One region of the Brasilonema octagenarum UFV-OR1 genome, then DNA from elsewhere that is predicted to be linked to it. Evidence: riboswitches for the same ligand, from Rfam matches in the RefSeq annotation. Region 1 holds a riboswitch; each other region holds the start of a gene.
What was found. Region 1 has a riboswitch for cobalamin ahead of AC5590_RS03260 (DUF1636 domain-containing protein). Riboswitches for the same ligand answer to the same signal wherever they lie in the genome.
Positions count from the first base shown of each region.

Region 2: another riboswitch for cobalamin. It lies ahead of cobG (precorrin-3B synthase); the one in region 1 lies ahead of AC5590_RS03260 (DUF1636 domain-containing protein).
Region 3: another riboswitch for cobalamin. It lies ahead of AC5590_RS34330 (TonB-dependent receptor plug domain-containing protein); the one in region 1 lies ahead of AC5590_RS03260 (DUF1636 domain-containing protein).

Region 1 is NZ_CAWPKW010000047.1:1,550-5,815, forward strand. Features, by position in the region: gene bcp (thioredoxin-dependent thiol peroxidase) at 1-32, opposite strand, end outside; gene AC5590_RS03245 (pyridoxamine 5'-phosphate oxidase family protein) at 128-634, opposite strand; gene AC5590_RS03250 (GNAT family N-acetyltransferase) at 814-1,275, opposite strand; gene AC5590_RS03255 (hypothetical protein) at 1,455-1,649, shown strand; cobalamin riboswitch at 1,649-1,792, shown strand; gene AC5590_RS03260 (DUF1636 domain-containing protein) at 2,130-2,510, shown strand; gene metE (5-methyltetrahydropteroyltriglutamate--homocysteine S-methyltransferase) at 2,956-4,266, shown strand, end outside.
Region 2 is NZ_CAWPKW010000310.1:9,953-14,218, reverse strand. Features, by position in the region: gene AC5590_RS27465 (hypothetical protein) at 8-928, opposite strand; gene cbiE (precorrin-6y C5,15-methyltransferase (decarboxylating) subunit CbiE) at 1,192-2,397, opposite strand; cobalamin riboswitch at 2,458-2,612, shown strand; gene cobG (precorrin-3B synthase) at 2,662-4,158, shown strand.
Region 3 is NZ_CAWPKW010000390.1:11,985-16,250, forward strand. Features, by position in the region: gene AC5590_RS34330 (TonB-dependent receptor plug domain-containing protein) at 6-2,084, opposite strand; cobalamin riboswitch at 2,104-2,277, opposite strand; gene psbA (photosystem II q(b) protein) at 2,547-3,629, opposite strand; gene AC5590_RS34340 (MBOAT family O-acyltransferase) at 3,935-4,266, opposite strand, start outside.

The DNA of each region.
Region 1 (4,266 bases):
GGTTTTTGCCCCTGTTGAGGTATGTTGTTCACCATACAATTATCTAGATAATATCTTTAACAGAATACTAGAAACTCGGTTTCTCAAAGAACCCGAGTTTTTGTGTTGCGATTATCTTACTTTTTGATTATTTCAAAGTAACTTTTTCATTTTCGCCAACATTGGGTTTTTCTCCTGTTGTCATCGCCTTCACCAGTGCAATTGTGTGCGCGACAAAACTCGAAGGAGCATCCCAATACTCAGCCTTTTCTACACTAACTTTGAGCAAAGCAATATCAGGTTCATCTAGTTCCTTGGGAAACCAAGCTTTTAGTTGTGGTTTCCACAGCTGCTGTAGTTTGTTGCGATCGCGTACCAATTGAGCTGAACCCGACACTGAAACATAGCTCTGCTTTTGTGGATCAGAAAAACTGACGTTGACTCGCTCTTGCTGCTCAATTTCTCTTACCTTATGAGAACTGGCGTAGGTAAAGAACCAAAGATCGCCATCAGGTTCGACCTCTGAGTTAATTGACATCGGACGACTGCGCAAAGTCCCGTCTTCATCTACTGTAGTCAGCATCCCAATGTCAATATCTTTGATCAGTTCACGTAGCTTCTTAATTTGTTCGTTGCGGTTTTCTGAATCTGTCATTTTTCCTACTCTTGTCTGTACTATCTAGTTTGAATATGAGCACTTTACTGCAAGTCAATTCTAGGCACACTAAAGCTCTCTTATAGTGTTAGCGCTTGCATACAACAGTGACTTGAGTCCAAAGGTGGAGTTTAGCCGCCAGAAGAGGTACGTAAATGGAGGTAAATAAACAAAAAAAGCTATTCTTGATACTTCATAAACACAACAGGAACTTTTATCAACTTCTTTGCTAATTGAGATAATCCAAACTTGCGTTTGAGAGATGGTGGTAACTCCTCAAAGGAAATTGCCACAAAACCAAAGCGACTGTAAAACTGCGCCAGTTTCTCACCCAGACACTCTAAATAAAGTGGTTGAGTCGCCTGGGTAATCAAATGCTGTGTCAGAAAACTCCCCAAACCTCGACTTCTCCAAGCTGGTAAGACAACCAAACTACCGAGTTCTTGGGCACCAGAGAAGTTGCGTAATTGTCCGCAAGCGATTAATTGCTTGTTACATTCTATTACCCAGAATTGCTGCCATCGTATTTGGGTAGGGTCAAGTTTTGCGCGCAGTACCAACAACCGAATAGACCAGATATCCTCAGATGTTGCACTGCGAAGCGTACACTCAGTTGGCAAGGACACATTGTTCTGTTTCATAGTTTTTCTTGATTAATGTCACGCTTAAGGAATTTATCCACTGGCTTATATAGCGGTTCTCATTTGAATCACATACACCACTACGAATAATGTAGAGCACGTAAATGTAACGTCTCTACAGTTGTGTATTGCACGCAACCGAGAAGCGCTATGTTTCAACTGTATCCACTTGTTTTGGCGTGACAGATCAGTTGCAAAACAAAGCAATTATAAGGAAGGCGATGCTCCAGCAGGGAGCCGCGCAAGGCGCGATCGCTCACAATCAGCCTCTTGCAAAAGTCAAATTTGGTCAAAAAACCACGCAGGACTCGTGGAAAAACGATGACTTTCCCAAGATTGTGATTGACGACATTTGTGGGATAGAAGTATGGTAAGGTATTGTTATAAAGTCGGTTCTAATGGGGGTCAGCCATTAGAGGTAAGGGGGAAAGTCCGGTGTAAATCCGGCGCTGTCCCGCAACTGTAAAGGAGATAAGTATCTCTCAGCCAGGATGCCCGCCGAAGTTAACTTGTTAGTTCTGCACGTCTGCGAGGTACAGATGAACAATCCCATGAATGTTTTTACAAATTTATACAATTTGCCAGCTTCACGTTCTCATAGTGGCACAGATGCATTCAAGATGATGTCTTGCTACAATAGGCACGGATATACGATTAGTTGACGGTAAAAATTACGACTCTAGGTATAGCTCTCATTCGTACTAGTTTTTTCTAGGTGTAAATGTTTAGAGTTGTTCTTGATAGTTAAGAATTCTTTGCAATAGTTTTCACACAGTCAGCAGGGCTGGACTTTGGTGTTGGCAACACTGTGTGAGATTTGCGGTTTGAACTTCCTCCCATACACTTCAAAATCAATGATCAACAAACAACATACTTTATTTGTTTGCAGGACTTGTGCTAGTACCTGGCAAGACGGCAAGCGAGTTGGTGAAAGTGGTGGTCAACAACTACTACAGCAGCTTCAGGAACTTGCGCAAAACTGGGAATTGCGAAATAATTTCCCAATTCAGGGAGTTGAATGCATGAGTGCTTGTAATCGCTCTTGTGTCATTGCCTTTGCTGCCCAAGATAAATTAACCTATCTCTTTGGCGATTTGCCAGTTGACAGTAGCGCCGAAGCCATTCTGCAATGTGCCAGTCAATACTACGCTAAACCCGATGGTTCACTGCCTTGGTCAGAACGACCCCAAGCACTGAAAAAGGGGATTTTGGCAAAGATTCCACCACTTAATTAAGTGGGCGAAATTAAACCTAACTTGTTGTTCATTGAGGACTGATACCAAATCCGGATCTAATACCCCCTTTGTTATTTAGTCCGCGTAGGCGGACTTTGTTTGTGTAGTCAAGCCAGTGCGTTGGGCAGCTTTGCCGACTTGTAAGCGCAAGGCGCACGCTACGCGAACGCGCAGCGTCTCCGCAGGAGTTAGCACCTGGCGCGCGATTTCTAATCGCCTGGGTTAAAAGGGGGTTAGAAAAGCGGATTTCGGTATGACTAAAAGTTCTCAGTTCCCAATCCCTAGAGCGCCGGTACATTAATCCCAAAAACCCGGTTTATTTGAGTTGAGTATACGAGATCTCAAGTTTTTCGACAGAGAGAAACCGGGTTTTTTGCCTCCTTTTTGACTACTGTAGCGGCGCTGTAGTACCCAAATCATTAGTTTTCATTAATAAGATAAACTCATGCAGATTAAAAGTGCAACATTAGGCTATCCCCGTATTGGTAAAAATAGGGAAGTCAAGAAATCACTAGAAGCCTTTTGGAGTGGAAAGATAGCAGCAGAATCGTTGTTACAAACAGTAACAGAAGTTGAAGAAGCTAACTGGAAAACCCAGTTAGATGCAGGAATTGAAAAAATTGGGATTGGAGATACCAGACTCTACGATCATGTACTTGACTGGGCGTTTCGTTTTGGTTTAATTCCCGAACCCTTCCAACAGTTTTCCGGCTTAGAACGCTACTTTGCAATGGCACGAGGGAAAGAAGGAATTCCCGCTCTTGAAATGACAAAGTGGTTCGATACTAACTATCACTATCTTGTCCCTGAAATCGCCTCAGAAATCCTGTCAGCAGATTTCAGCGACTTTTTACAAACAGTCCAGCGCGCCCAAAAGATATTAGGTAAAAGGGCAATCCCCATTATACTTAGTCCCTGTACACTCCTGCGCTTAAGCAAACTAGAATCAAATATTGACGAGGCGGTATCAAAGCTAATACCACTCTACATTAACCTACTCACAGAACTGAAAAATCTGGGAGTAGACGAAGTGCAAATGCACGAACCTGCCTTAGTTTTGGGTGATGCCAATTCCTGGAAAAAACACTTTCAAACAGTTTATAACTCACTTGAGTCTGTAGAACTACCCCTACACCTAGTTACTTACTTTGATGATTTAGGGGAAACCTATCCTTGGGTGATAGAATTACCAGTCAGCGCAATTAGTTTGGACTTCACTCGCGGACGAAACTTAGAGTTAATCAAAACTTACGGTTTCCCTGAAGATAAGCGACTGGGATTAGGAATTATAGATGCCAGAAACATTTGGCAAATTCGTCCAGAACAAGTTCTCTCCGTATTGCAAGAGATTGTAGACAATTTACATGTAAAGTCTCTAGATATTCAGCCATCAGCTTCTTTGCAGTTTGTTCCCTACGATGCTAAAGGAGAAAAACAACTGCCATCAGCATTAAGAAATGTTTTAAGTTTTGCAGAACAGAAACTTCAAGAAGTGGTGTTATTGGCTCGAACAATCATAGGAGACAATACCAAAACAGAGCAAGAATTTCTTGAGTCAAGCTGGAGTCAATTCGAGCAGTTTAGTCCAGTAAATCACTCAATTCAAGAAAGAAGAAAAACTCTGAAGATTGATGATTTTCAGCGCTCCTTATCCTATGGATTGCGTCTTGATTCCCAAATTCATCTTCCTCTGTTCCCGACAACCACAATTGGCTCTTTTCCCCAAACTTCTGAAGTTCGTCAACTCCGAGTACGC
Region 2 (4,266 bases), on a different contig from region 1:
GTACAAACTACTTTGGCATCTCACCAGTAGTAAGTTCTATAAATGTGTGGATGCAAATTGAGTTTATAAGATACGCCATGCTTCTGAACTCCCTTTGATTTAGAGGATGCCCCTTTTTCTTGGAGCTTTTTTGAGAAAAGTGTGATAAATTACCACGCACCTGTACTATCAGCTCGATTATTCCATCGACATTAAACTCACACTTTTCCATATCAAGGAACTTCTTTAATTGATCGAAATTTTCCGAATCACCTACATTTTGATAAAGTTGTATAGTTTGCTCAATAGCTTTCCTGATATGCTCCGATGACTTAAATAATTTTTCTACTTCTTTGTTTTTTGTTTTGCCTTGTCCGTATAAGTCATCTAGATAGAAGTAGAAGTTGATAAAGGAACTTGTGTATCTACCAGAGCTAAAGTCATTACATGCTTCTCGATAGAACGACATTGGCAAAACTAAATGTTGGTGAAGGAGACGATTCTGTACCAGAGATGCTAGCATTCCTGGAGACATTTCTCTGTAGCATTTATTTTCATGAGACTCTTGCTGAAAATCATGCGTTGAAAATTCAAGAGCCTCCTGCTCCTCAAATGATTCAGCTATCCAAGCTCTTTTTGGACTCTCCCAATAGATCTTTTTAATTCCAAACCAAAAGCTACCAAGAGCTTCAATATGTTGCGCGAGATCAACGAGTAAAAAACACAGCGGCGAATCTCGCATATCTATCCGAGTAATCTGGCTTTCTATATCTGAACTAACTTGGGGTAAAAAATCCTGATAATTCTTTACCCTTAGAGCAATGCTTAGCTCCTCTACCACCTTATCTGGACTGAGCATTACTCCGAGGATAAAGTTATCAATCTCTAATTTATATGGTTGGTGGTAAATTGCTTCAGACTCAACTTTGACTATTATCTGATATAGCATTGGCTTTAATGTTTCTGTACATCCTCAGATATCTACTTTAGTAATATGACAAACAAAGTGGTCTTACGGCAAAGCTTATCAGTGGCAGGTCACATATGAGACACAGCCGAAGTTTAAAGCATCCCTTGGCTACAGATCAACAGATCCCTCTTCAGGAAATATAGAGTGAAAATTACAGTATATTTGTGGAGCAAATATACTGTAATTTTATACATCAAGCCCTGTCCACCTGACAAATAACTCGAAAAGATACTCGCTTCCAACTACTTCCTCACCACCCACTGCGTCACCGGCACCATCGGCTTCCACCCCAAAAACCCGCCAATAGGTGCAGCCCGTTGAACAGCAACACGAATCAACTCCCCGCCTACCTGATTGTGCCATTGCAACAACTTCTGCTCACTTTCAATCGTCACAGCATTAGCAACAAAACGCCCTCCCGGACGCAAAGCTTCCCAACACACCTCGAATAAACCTTCTGTTGTTGCACCACCGCCAATAAAGATAGCGTCGGGTTGGGGCAAATCATTCAATGCAGCGGGAGCTTTACCCGCAACAATTTGTAAATAAGGTGTACCAAGGGCGGCGGCGTTGTCAGCAATATATTGTAGTCGGGTGGAGTTTTGTTCTATGGCGATCGCCCGACACCGAGAATGACTCCGCATCCACTCAATACCAATCGAACCACACCCCGCACCCACATCCCACAACAACTGTCCCGGTGTGGGAGCTAAAGCAGAAAGTGTTATTGCTCGCACTTCGCGCTTAGTCAACTGTCCATCATGATGATACGCATCATCTGGTAGTCCTGCTAACCGAGGTAAGGGGAAAACTCCAGCATCAGCAATACACTCTACAGCGATCGTATTCAAATCAGCTATTTCTGTTGTCGTCCATGAAGCGGCTGTGCCTGCGATAATTCTCTCCTGATAACCGCCCATATGTTCTAGGACGGTAATTTTACTATCACTAAAACCCCGCTTTGTCAAGATTTCAGCGACAATTGCTGGGGTTTCCTTGCCTTCGCTTAAAATCAGAAGACGTGCTCCTGGGTAGATAGCCGCTTGGATGAGAGCAGGAGGACGAGCGTTTAAGCTTAATGTCTCTACTTCAGTGAGTGACCATCCTAGTCTGGCACAAGCAAGGCTGAAGGATGAAGGGGCGGGGATGATAGTCATCTCAGAAATAGGAATCTGGCGGGAGAGAGTGACACCGATACCAAAGCACATGGGATCGCCACTTGCCAAAACGCATACAGATTGACCCCGGCGACGGAGAATTTCTTCTATAGAATGACTGATGGGGGAAGTCCAAATGAGTTTTTCTCGTGAATCGTCTGGTGGTAACATGGCGAGATGGCGTTTTCCCCCGACTATCACTTGTGCATGTTCAAGGAGAGAATAGGCAATCGCACTCAATCCCGATAGCCCATCCTCACCAATACCCACTACCGATAACCATTTCTGCATCTGGCGACTAATGGAAGAATCAAGAAGATTTGGCAAAAAGAAGTATGGCTATTATCTCATGCTAAACTACACACTTGGAGTCGGGAAAGTCCGGTGAAATTCCGGTACTGTGCCGCAGCTGTAATCCGATTTTGCTAGTGCTTAGTAGTTGATAAAACAGCTAACAACCAACAAATTCGGTTAGTCAGAATGCTGACTCCAAGGGTGTCTTGTACACACAGTTGTTATCTGCTCTCTGCGTCGCACGGGGAAGGAGTTGTAGGCGTGTCTGGTTGTCCTGGTCTTTTTTATCAAACGTCCGCGCGAGATGGTATTTTATCTCGCATCCGTGTACCTGGAGGAATACTGACTAGTCAGCAGTTTCGTGTCATCGCTGACTTAGCTGACGAGTTGGGAACTGGTTACACTAATATTACCAATCGTGCCAACCTCCAAATCCGTGCAATCCGTACAGAGATTCCGGCTAAATTTTTAAGAGTCCTACAAGATATTGGTATAGCTTCAGCCGTTCCAGAGGTTGATCATCTCCGCAATATCATGGGTAGTCCCACGTCTGGCATCGACTTATACGAATTAATTGATACTCGACCTCTCATCAGCAAATTAGATCACTACATTACCACTCACCCAGAGCTAGCGCCACTTTCACCTAAATTCAGCGTTGCTTTTGATGGCGGTGGTTCTGTGTCGATTGGCGAACGATCAAACGATATCGCCCTGACTGCGGTTATGGTTGATAATAACGTTTACTTCCGGTTCAAACTGAACTTGGGTACATCGCTGTTTGAACCATTTATTGATACAGACATCCTGCTAAAACCAGAAGAGTGTGTTGAGGTTGTAGGTGCATTGGCACAAGTCTATTTGCAGCATCTCACACTAGAGATTGGAAACACAATTCCTCATCGCAAGTCACGTCAGCCACGTTTTTGGGAGATTTTGAACAACTTAGGTATAGAAAGATTTCTTCAAGAAGTTGAACGTCATCTTCCCTATCCACTACGGCGTTTTTCTGTGAAAAGCAGTCATACACAAATTAAGGAGGAATATAGAGATATTGGATGCAATGTCTATTCTAAATACCAACACATAGGTGTCCATCCCCAACGACACAAAGGATTGTCCTACATTGGTGTTGTCGTACCAGTTGGTAGATTAAATACTTTACAAATACGTGGGTTAGCGGATATAGCTGAAACCTATGCTAATGCTACACTTAGGCTGACACCTTGGCAAAATCTTTTGATATCAGATATTCCTCAACAGTGGATTCCCAAGATACAAAGTAAAATTGAAAACTTAGGATTGCATTGGTCTGCAACTAATATTCGCAGTGCCCTAGTTGCTTGCGCTGGTAACACCGGATGTGCGTCTTCAGCAACAGATACCAAAAATCATGCCCTAGCATTAGCGCAATACTTGAATGATCGCGTTATTCTTGACCAACCAGTCAACATTCACTTCACAGGTTGCGAAAAATCCTGTGCTCAGCATAGCAGGAGCGATATTGCTCTTGTTGGTTTCAATATTGAAGATAAAGGGGAAGTGGTGGAAGGTTATAAAGTCTGCGTAGGTGATGGTGATAGTCACGAAAAATTTGGACGAGAACTTTACGGTTGGGTGTCCTTTACAGAATTACCTTCACTGCTAGAGCGAATGTTGCAAATATATATGGCAGAACGTGATGCTTCCAATACATCATTTGGTGAATTTGTCAACCAATATGTAATTGCAGACTTGCAACGGTTGTTTGATAAATAAGAGTAGTTAGTGGTTAATAAACAAACAACTAACAACTACCGCCTTCCCCTACAAAATTACCTATCTTTTTCTTGGGGTTCTTGGCACGCCAGGTGCTACAACGGGGGG
Region 3 (4,266 bases), on a different contig from region 1:
ACCATCTAAAATGTGGCATTTAAACCTACTTGAAAAACTCTCCCTGCATCGGGAAAGCCTGGAAATAATTGGTATCTCTGATTCAAGATATTGTCTACACTACCAGTCAGTACCAAGTTATCACTCAGCGGAATTCGTGTTTTGAAATCAAAAGTCGTATACCCGGACAAAGATTCTGTGTTGGTATTGTTGGTAGGATATGAACCGAGGGAGTGCATGAGTATTCCTGCATATAAGCCTTGAGGTGTTTCATAAGAAATTCCCAAATTTAAACTATCTGCACCTGCAAATCTTAATTCTTTGTCTTTTTCGGTAGAGTTAACGCTCTCTTTAATGCGTGGGTCATTGAGTGTATAATTAACGAAAGCATAGACATTTTTCGCAAGTTGTACATTCAAAGCAGCTTCAATTCCAGTGGTGCGCACTAAGCCAAGATTTTCATATGTGGCGACAGGAACAGCAAAGTTATAGGCAATTAAATCTGATATGGTATTGCTGAAAAAGGTTAAGCGCAACAAACCAAAATCCCACAGTTTTTGGTCAATTCCTATATCATAACTATCACCATTTTCTGATTTCAAATTCGGATTACCAACGAAAGTAGAACCTCTTGCATATAAATTGAAAAGAGTCGGTGCGCGGAAATTCCTGATATAGTTAGCTCTAAGGTTAGTGGAGTCAGAAATTGTCCAGCGTGCGCCTACACTAGGTGATGTAAAAGAGCCATCTGCTAAAGAACTAAAATCTTGGCGTAAGCCTAAATTGACACTGAAGCTAGGAGTAAAGTTGATTTCATATCTGGCAAAAAGCGCTCCTTGATCAAGGCTATCGTCGTAGCTGAGGGTTTGTTGTTCAGTGGAATAGTTGAAGGTGCTGTTACGTGCTGAAGTGTTGCGGTAATCAAAACCGTAGACTAAGGTTTGATTTTTCGCAAATTTCCAACTGTGTTGTGTTTGAATTCCGTAAGAGGTTTGCTCGTTATCAAATCGTCGCTGGGATGAAAGTGTCCCACTACGATTCTCAAAACGAGTATTGAGAAAATCGGCGTAAACTCTTGCTGTGATTAGGGAATCGTTTCCTCCTCCTAGTTTTGAGTTCCAGGTTAAATCGGTGAGAACTTGGTCTGTGTATTTGCGATTGTTGTCAGTCAAGGAGTTAAAATAACCTTGTCCAAACTGAGGTTCGGGTATGGGGACTCCTCCTGGAACTCCTTGATTTTTGTTTAAGTATAGGCTTGAGACAGTAAGAGTATTGCGTTTTCCTAAATTCGCCTCCAACTTAACATTAAAGTTGTTGTAGAGAGTGTCATTGTTTTTCCTGGTTCCTTCAAAGTTGGCTTCTGGGATGGAAAAAGGATAATTGTTATCTGCTTCGGTGCGGTTATATCCCACAACCCAAGAAATATCACCTATTTTCCCGCTATTCTGGATAGTCTGTTCATTGAGTCCGTACGCACCCAGAGTCACTCCCGCTTGTGTTGTCACTTTCTCTGTCGGACGACGAGTAATAATGTTAATCACTCCACCCACCGCATCGGAACCGTATAGGGTGGAACCTCCTCCAGGTAAAACTTCTACTCGTTCAATGTTGTTTGTGGTGATTTCTGAAAGGTCAAAACCACCGCCACCAAGATTATTAATCGGTCTCCCATCTAGTAAAATCAATACTTGTTCGGAGTTAGAACCCCGGATAAATTGACCGCTTAATGCGTTCACTTCTGTCCCTACTGTTCCATCAGGTAAGATTCCGGGGAGAAATCGTAGCGCTTCTCTGACGGTTCGCGCACCCTGCGCTTCCATTTCTTCACCTGTAATGACGTAGACTGGACGGGTAGAATCTTTCACTGTCCCCTCTCGACGAAAGGGAGAGAAAACAGGCTGATTCAACACTTTACCTGTGACTGTAATTTCAATAGGGGGTTCTTGTTCATTTGTTGGCGGACTTATGCTTTGTGCTATTTTTTCTGGTTGTGCAATTTCTCCAGCACACACAGCATAGTTCCACAATATCAAAGTCGTCATTGCACTCATACTAGACACAACGACTTTTACCGCACAACGGCAATTAAAAAGAATATTTAGCATCTGTACCTCGCAGACGATTTTATGTTTCTTACCTCAGGCGGGCATTCTGACTTAGAGACAAAAATTTTGAGTCTCATCACAGCTGCGGGACAGTGTCGGATTTTCACCGTTTGCCTACGGCGTGGCGCAGGCATACTTTCCCCGTTACCTCTGATGGCTGAACCCCATCAGAACCTAGGATTTGCTGTAATTTACCATGCTCAATATATCAATGCAAATAAGAATTGTTGCATTTAGCTTGTTGTTATATTGCAAATACAGCGATAGGCGAAAACCCTTATTTATCAGTAGCTTTGACTTTTTCGATGTCACCACAATTATCGAGCTGCAAATTGTGAGCATGCGCTGCATCCATTTTTGACTCCCATCTATTAATCAAATGAAAAAGCGCCCCTCTTATTCGAGAAGGGCGCTTTTCACTTGTAGAGGACGCGAGACATCGCGTCCTTAGGCTATTAAGAATTAGCCGTTGATCGCAGGAGCAGAAAGTGCTACTGGAGCAACTTCTGTGCTAGCTAAGTCGAGGGGGAAGTTGTGAGCGTTACGCTCGTGCATTACTTCCATACCCAAGTTAGCGCGGTTGAGCACATCTGCCCAAGAACCAATCACACGACCTTGAGAATCAATCAACGATTGGTTGAAGTTGAAACCGTTGAGGTTGAATGCCATGGTGCTGATACCCAGTGAGGTGAACCAGATACCGATGACAGGCCATGCAGCCAGGAAGAAGTGCAAGCTGCGGCTGTTGTTAAAGGAAGCGTATTGGAAGATTAAGCGACCAAAGTAGCCGTGAGCAGCAACGATGTTGTAGGTTTCTTCTTCTTGACCGAAGACGTAACCGTAGTTCTGAGATTCGGTTTCGGTTGTTTCACGAACCAAGGAGGAGGTGACCAAAGAACCGTGCATTGCACTGAACAGTGAACCACCGAAGACACCTGCAACGCCGAGCATGTGGAAGGGGTGCATCAAGATGTTGTGCTCTGCTTGGAACACCAACATGAAGTTGAAGGTTCCAGCAATACCCAGAGGCATACCATCAGAGAAGGAACCTTGTCCGAGGGGGTAAATCAGGAATACGGAGGTTGCTGCTGCAACAGGTGCAGAGTAAGCTACGCAAATCCAGGGACGCATACCTAAGCGGTAGGATAACTCCCACTGACGACCTAACCAGCAGAATATGCCAATAAGGAAGTGGAATGCGACGAGCTGGTATGGACCACCGTTGTACAACCACTCATCTAAGGAAGCTGCTTCCCAGATGGGGTAGAAGTGCAAGCCGATGGCGTTGGAGGAAGGAACAACAGCACCAGAGATGATGTTGTTTCCATAGATTAAGGAACCTGCAACTGGCTCACGGATTCCGTCGATGTCAACGGGAGGTGCTGCGATAAAAGCGATGATGAAACAGATGGTAGCGGAGAGGAGGGTGGGAACCATCAGTACACCGAACCAACCTACATATACGCGATTTTCCGTGGAGGTGATCCACTGGCAGAACCGCTCCCATACGTTACCGCTTTCGCGACGTTGTATTGTTGTGGTCATTGTTGTTATAAGTGCGATAAACTTTTTGAGTCTTATTTATCAGGTAAGTCAGTGATTTACCTGTCATTTATAAATTTAGATCAATTCACTTAAACTGAAGTGCTTATTTAATACTTTGTTACATATTATATTTTCTTTAACAAAAGTAAAGTTATTCATAGAAACATAACGATAACTTTTAGAATGTGTTATCTACCAAAGAAAATATAAACCTAAAATTATCTGTTTATTAACAATCAGATCAAAGCATCCCACGGTCAGTGCATCAGTGCTACAAGTAAAAGAAACACTCTTTCCCTGTTCCCTTAGAAGTCAAAATATATGTAAGGTAAACTGCCTTCAGGAGCGAGTAACAAAACACTGTAGAAACACAAAGGTACGAAAACAAGCTTTAGAGGCCAGATCAACTGTAACTTCAATGTTCGGTTAAAAATGTAGACAAGAGCCATTGCAATATATAGAACGACTAGCAAAATTGCCAGTTGGTATTGAGTTATGTTTAAGGCATCAACGTACACCTTTTGAGCAAATTGCTCATTGGCAGAAAAACCCCAAAGATGCTGAAATACAAAAGAGGAATCTTCAAGGTTGGGCAAGCGGAACCAAATCCAAGAGGTGAAAACCATAAATTGCGTAA